DNA from 3 places in the Dendrosporobacter quercicolus genome. Region 3 is predicted to be linked to each of the others. Evidence: riboswitches for the same ligand, from Rfam matches in the RefSeq annotation. Region 3 holds a riboswitch; each other region holds the start of a gene.
What was found. A riboswitch is a leader RNA that binds a small molecule or an ion and turns the genes downstream of it on or off. The one in region 3 is predicted to bind cyclic di-AMP.

Region 1: linked by a shared signal. The riboswitch ahead of guaB (IMP dehydrogenase) and the one ahead of BLR06_RS00045 (peptidoglycan-binding protein) in region 3 are both predicted to bind cyclic di-AMP.
Region 2: linked by a shared signal. The riboswitch ahead of BLR06_RS03635 (C40 family peptidase) and the one ahead of BLR06_RS00045 (peptidoglycan-binding protein) in region 3 are both predicted to bind cyclic di-AMP.

Annotation. Positions count from the first base shown of each region.
Region 1 is NZ_FNHB01000001.1:547,030-549,295, reverse strand. It holds gene BLR06_RS02640 (hypothetical protein) at 1-341, opposite strand, end outside; gene BLR06_RS02635 (2-hydroxymuconate tautomerase) at 588-773, shown strand; cyclic di-AMP (ydaO/yuaA leader) riboswitch at 963-1,095, shown strand; gene guaB (IMP dehydrogenase) at 1,372-2,266, shown strand, end outside.
Region 2 is NZ_FNHB01000001.1:742,090-744,355, forward strand. It holds gene BLR06_RS03630 (Na/Pi cotransporter family protein) at 1-328, shown strand, start outside; gene BLR06_RS03635 (C40 family peptidase) at 406-1,071, opposite strand; cyclic di-AMP (ydaO/yuaA leader) riboswitch at 1,078-1,222, opposite strand; gene BLR06_RS03640 (glycosyltransferase family 2 protein) at 1,233-2,231, opposite strand.
Region 3 is NZ_FNHB01000001.1:7,476-9,741, forward strand. It holds gene BLR06_RS00035 (3D domain-containing protein) at 1-82, shown strand, start outside; gene BLR06_RS00040 (L,D-transpeptidase family protein) at 296-1,012, shown strand; cyclic di-AMP (ydaO/yuaA leader) riboswitch at 1,091-1,232, shown strand; gene BLR06_RS00045 (peptidoglycan-binding protein) at 1,248-1,820, shown strand; gene BLR06_RS00050 (alpha/beta hydrolase) at 1,893-2,266, shown strand, end outside.

The DNA of each region.
Region 1 (2,266 bases), 540 kb from region 3:
GTCCGCTGGAGGTTTACAGCGGCAAGCGTGCTGATGGGAGCTAAGGGCGAGGTTTGGAAAGGACCTTCTACGACATGCGCGATGTTGCAAACGTCAATCAGGATTTGGCTTACGCCAATCGCGGTGGTTAAATTGGAGTTAGGCGGCCGGAACTGTACAAGCGTGACGCCGGTTATTCCTATGGGCGGGCTCACGCAGATGACGCAATCGTCGATTCGCCCGCTTCGGCCAAATACGGCTGAACCATCAACCAGTAAGAATAAAGCATTGCGATCACAGAGTGATTCGATTTCGCAAACGAACTTTTTATTGCACAAATGAGGTAACGGTGTATTACTCATAACAATAATTAACCTCCTTAAAGCTAATTAAAATGTCTATATCTACTATAGGTTATGAGCCAACGAAGAAATGTGTTCCTTATCGGTGGGAATATTTCAGCGGTAAAAAGGTGAATGATGCCCCGGTTTGCGCCAACAGCCGGGAACGGACGGATGGTGAAAATTCGTTGTTCATTAGAGGAAAACCGGCAGGGTTAGTCGAAGTTAACACCGAAAGATAAAGATGAAACGAGAGGGGATAGTTAGGTGCCAATTGTACAAATTGATATGCTTGAAGGCCGGACTGTTGATCAGCGCCGCGAACTGGTAAAAAAGGTGACTGAAGCAATTACCGAATCAGTAAGCTGCCCGGCCAGTGCGGTTACGATTATCATCCGGGAAATGACCAAGGAACATTTAGGGCAGGCCGGTAAATTACGCGCCGACAGCTGAAATCTGGATTTCTGATCAACCCATTCCAAGGTGAGGAGTGGGTTGGTTTCGTTTATTGCCGGGGTTGCCAAAGAGCGGCGCTATCCTCAGGATAATGCAGTTAAGGCTGGTCTGCTTTACATAATGATATTTAATCACTGCTGACACCACTATAGCGATCTTGACGATGCTTGTCTTTTCCGTTAACATATATAAAATACGCCGAGTTTCAGGAAAGAAAGCGGGGAAACCAGTATCTGGGGTGAAATCATGGCAACATGGCGGGGATTATCCTTTGTCCCTAACCCGTCAGCTAACCTCGCAGGCACAAAGCGGTATATATCGAGTTTCCTGACGGGCACGGAACGCAGGCGGTAGCTGAGGATACGGATTAAATAAATGAAGGAAACAGCTTAAGGAAACTTAAGCTGTTTCGTTGTATTAACTCCGGTGAAATAATCCTGGTACCGTGTCAGCAGGTGAATGAGACGGAACGCTACCGGGCAGCGGCGAATCACTGCAAATGATAAAAAAAACAAAAACGCTGGATTCGGTCACTTTATTTGTGGTATTATAGTTGAAATACCTGTTTGCACTCTTAACGAAAGGGGTAAGTTGAATGTTTGAAGCCAAGTTTGAAAAAGAAGGGTTGACTTTTGACGATGTATTGCTGGTTCCGGCAAAGTCTGAAGTACTGCCAAGAGAAGTTGAGGTTAGCAGCAATCTTACGAAAAACATTAAGTTGAATATTCCAATCATCAGTTCCGGCATGGACACGGTGACAGAAGCTCGTATGGCAATTGCCATGGCCAGGGAGGGCGGACTTGGTGTTATACATAAGAATATGTCGATTGAGCGTCAGGCCAATGAAATTGATAAAGTAAAGCGGTCTGAGAACGGAATTATTGTAGATCCGATCTACTTATCACCTGAGAATTTATTGCAGGATGCTTATGATCTCATGGAAAAATATCATATTTCCGGCGTTCCAGTTACTGACAATCAAAAGTTGGTGGGTATCATCACCAATCGCGATCTGCGCTTTGAAACCGATTTATCCCGAAAAATTAAGGAATGCATGACCCGGGAGCGGCTGATTACGGCGCCGGTGGGAACCTCAGTCGAAGCTGCCAAGGAGTTATTGCGCCAGCACCGGATTGAAAAGCTGCCCTTGCTGGATGAACAAGGCCGGCTTAAAGGGCTTATTACCATAAAGGATATTGAGAAAGCGCAAAAATATCCCCATTCAGCCAAAGACTCACGGGGACGGCTGCTGGTCGCTGCAGCCATTGGCATTGGCGCTGACATGGCTGACCGGATTGATGCCACTGTTGCCGCTAAGGTCGACGTTATTGTGGTAGACACCGCGCACGGACATTCCCGGGGCGTAATTGAGGCGGTAAAACATATTAAGAAGAAATATCCCCAGGTAGATTTGATTGCCGGTAATGTTGCAACCGCCGATGCTACCCGCGATCTTATTGAAGCCGGCGCCGACGCGGTAAAAGTGGGAA
Region 2 (2,266 bases), 730 kb from region 3:
CGATTTGCTCACAGCCTGCTATGTTGTATACGGGAACAACATTGGTTCATGCATTTCCTCTCTAATCATCGGTGCCGCCGCGCCACTAGCCGCCAAAAGAGTAGCTGCCGCCCATATTATATTAAATATTGCAGGCGCTATGATTTTTCTGCCGTTCACTAACTTGCTTACAGCGCTTGTTGCTATGCTGAGTTCCGATTTTGCCGGACAAATAGCATTCGTACATACCCTGTTTAACCTATTGTCATCAATCGTCGTAATGCCGTTTGTCAGACAATATGCCAAATTAATTATCTTTCTTATTCCCGGCAGAAACCGGGATTGGTAAACGACACTCCAATTTTTTCCGGCATGACCTTTATAAAAACAAAAAGGAGGCCTGCCGCCTCCCCGGGTAAAACAATCTTATAAAACTCTGCGAGCGCCAATATAACGCGCTCCCCAATAACCGCTTCCCAATGCGTCAACAACAACTCCGCGGCTCGAAGTTGAGCTGATAAACTTGCCATTTCCCAAATAAATGCCGCTATGCGACGGCCCGGGAGCATAGGTGGAGAAAAACACAAGATCTCCTGGCTGCAACCGCTGATAAGATACCGGCTGTCCCATTTCAAACTGCTGATCCGCCGTTCTTGGCAGATTAACGCCATTATTGCCATAAACAAATTGCACGAAGCCGGAACAGTCAAACCCATTGGGGCTAGTACCGCCAAACCGGTACGGCACGCCAACATAGCGAAAAGAAGTTTGCGTTATCCGTCTTACCGCTACACTGGAGCCATCCCGGCTTACAGGGATATCCCGCCCCATAAGAGACAGATAAGTTTGAGCGCCAACAACGCCATCAGATTCAAGGCCATGATCTCTCTGGAATGCTTTTACCGCATTTGCCGTTGCAGAACCGAAATCACCGTCGGCGACGATATCATACCCCAAAGCAATCAACCGCTCTTGAATTGCTGTTACATCCTGTCCTTGATCGCCTTGCTCAAAAGTACCGGATGCATAGGTAATCGAAACTGTACAGACCAGCATTAAAACAATTACTACAATACGCATAAGTTTACTCAACTGGCGGCTGCCCCTCTCAAAGCCTCCGAGGTTAGCTGACGGGTTAGGGTTGAGGTTCCCCCTACTGTGTTTAACACTTAAGTTTGTTAAAACAATTTCACCCCTAATGATGGTTCCCCCGGTCCTGAGGTAGATTCGGCTTTTATAATACTCAAATTATATTATTCTTCCTTTTTATGCAAAATCCTTCCTTCAATCGGATTTTTTTCATATGCTTTATTGTCAAAAATACGCTGTTTTTTCAGTTCTGTGCTGACCAAATACAACGGGCGCTGTTTAACTTCTTCAAAAATTCGTCCCACATACTCGCCGATAATACCTAGCCCGGCCAGCTGTAATCCGCCCAGCAATAAAATACTGGCGGAAATGGTAGCCCAGCCCGGTACGGCTTCGCCGGTAAAAAGCCGGATATATACAACATGAAGTGTAACAAGCAAACTGAGCAAACCACAGATCAGACCGATGTAAAAGGCAAATCTTAACGGTAGTTTAGAATAAGCGGTTATACCGTCAAGTGCAAAATGCAGCATTTTATTCAGTGAAAACTTTGAGCGCCCGGCAAAGCGTTTCGGCGCGACAAACTCCACATTGATCTGCTTGTAGCCAATTTCACCGATCATTCCTCTGATAAACCTGGCCCGTTCCCTGAACCGGCGAAAGCTGCTGACAACCTTCTTATCCATCAGGCGAAAATCAGAACCGCCCTCCTGAATATGCACTGTAGACAGCCAGTTAATTATTTTATAATACATATTGGAAGCAGCCGTTTTCGTCCACGATACGCCTTCTGTCGTAAGCCTGACAGTTTGAACCACTTCGTAGCCCTCTTCCCATTTTCCGATGAGCATTGGCAGCATTTCCGGGGGATGCTGCATATCGCCATCCATTGTTATTACGGCGTCCCCGTCAGCATAGTCCAATCCGCAGGTCAAGGCAATCTGGTGACCAAAATTACGGGCCAGCAGCAAGGCCCTAACCCGTTCATCCTTTTGCGCCAGTCTGTCTAATAGCATTGCGCTGGCATCCTTTGAGCCATCATCTACAAAAATCAGCTCAAAACCGTAATTCAGCGGCTGCATACACTTTACTACTTCTTCATAAAAGTTTTCAATGTTTTCCTGCTCATTATAAACCGGCACAACAATTGAAATCGATTTCATAGCTGTCTCTCCGCTCCAAAATAAACAGCCTATGC
Region 3 (2,266 bases):
CCGTATTGATTTGGCTTTCGATGATCGCCAGGAAGCATTAGATTACGGCATTCAGGATGTCAAAGTCTATCTCCTGGATTAACAGGTTATAAGGCTGTATCTAGGCCTCCCCCGAGGTTAGATACAGCCTTTTTTATTTAGGTAAGCGGCCGGCTATACGGATTGTGACTTGCGATTACGGCTGGAATGCCCGCAAAGCAGCTTGCTGCGAAATTGTGCGGGCATAAAAATAAAATAGCTCTACCTTTTCTGTTCTGTTCATATACTTTGGTGAACGGAGGGAGAGGAGATTAAGGTGATTAATTTATTGGCCTTAAGGTTGAAGCGGGGTCGGTTGCTGTTTAGTGTTGCGGTTTTTTCTATTATGGGCCTGGTTCTTGGCATTGTCGGTTTTGATTTTATGGACGAGCGTGAACTGGCAAGCATGGCAAACCAGCCAACGGCCAGACCTGCCGGGGAAATAAATATCGTTATTAATGTAACCAAACGCACTCTGCAAGTCTATAACGACAACCAGCCTTATAAAACCTACCGGATTGCGGTGGGAAAAAGTGAGACGCCTACACCTATTGGCGAGTGGAATGTAATTTGGAAGGATTATAACTGGGGCACTGGCTTTGGCACTCGCTGGATGGGGTTGAATGTTCCTTGGGGCATTTATGGAATTCACGGAACCAATAAACCCTGGTCAATCGGACAATTTGCCAGTCACGGTTGTATCCGCATGCGCAATAAGGATGTCGAAGAATTATTTGAGTGGGTACCAATCGGTGCGCCGGTCAGGATAGAAGGGCGCAAGCTCAAAGTAAAGCGTATGTTAAAGTATCAAATGAGTGGTGCTGACGTAGTGCTTGTGCAGATGAAATTGAAAGAACTGGGTTATCTAAATGCAAGGGCGGACGGAATTTTTGGACAGGTAACGACAGAAGCAGTGAAGGCTTTTCAAAATGCCAATGGGATGGAAGCAACGGGTGTTGTCGACAAGGCGGTAATTGATAAGCTGGCCATTTAGCTGCAGGCGTTAGGGGTTATATTATGACTGCGTGTTGCTGTGCCCCATACTTTGACTATTTATGCAATTTATTGTAAAATAATTATTAAGCTGAATCCTATTTGGTACGGGGGACCCATTTGACATTTACGGGGATAATCCATTGACATGGAAGGGTAATTCTCATTCTTCTCTTTTCCTATCCCGACAGCTAACCCCGGAGGCTCCTACAAGAGAGGTGAGCTGTTTGACGAAAATGTTTCGATTAACAATCGTTTTGGTGTTGACAATGTTAATTTCCAGCGTTGTTGTGTCCGGATCGCCTAACCTGCCGGTAAAATACGGCATGCGCGGCGAAAACGTGCAAATCGTTCAGAAGATGCTGGCAGATGCGGGGTTTTATACTGAAGCAGTTGATGGTGTGTTTGGCGGCAAAACTTTGCAAGCCATAAAAAGCTTTCAGCGCAGCAGTGGCCTCATCCCGGACGGAATTGTCGGTTCGGAAACGTTTAGCTATTTAAGCCGTGCCGAAGCTCCGGCCAGCAGATATGAAAGATCCCTTACGATGAGTGCATCAGCCTATACTGCCTATGATTCGGGTAATTCTCATTACACTTACCGCGGCAGTTTGCTGCGTAAAGGCTTGGCGGCAGTTGATCCTGCAGTCATTCCATTAGGCACCCGCCTGTATATTCCCGGTTACGGCTATGCAATTGCCGATGATGTCGGCAGTTCAATTAAAGGCAACAAAATCGATTTGGCTTTTGACAGTCGTGATGAGGCCTTGCAGTTCGGCAGGCAAATAATTACGGTTTATTTGGTTGAATAACAGGCATTGCCTGTTATTTTTTTCAAAGTCTGAAGAAGATGGGTGGAGAAATTAGGGTGAAGGAGGGGTGGTATGAATTTTAAGATTGACTATGACGGACATCAGCTTGAGGCGGCAGTGCATCTGCCGGGACAACCGGATTTGAAAGCTGTATGCATCATGTGCCATGGTTTTCGCGGCTCAAAAGACGGGGGAGGCCGGGCGGTTTTACTGGCTGACGAAATCGCCGGGCTGGGCTTCGCCGTTGTTAGGTTTAATTTCACGCCATTGCAGAAGCTATCCAGACAAGTGGCTGAAATCGGCGCTGTCGTACAGTATTGCCAGGACAGGATAAGCAGGAGAATTATCTTGCTGGGCCGTAGTATGGGCGGCAGTGCGGCTGTCGTTTATGCCAGTAAGGAGAAAAATGTTACCGGATTATGTCTGTGGGCTACCCCCTGGAATTT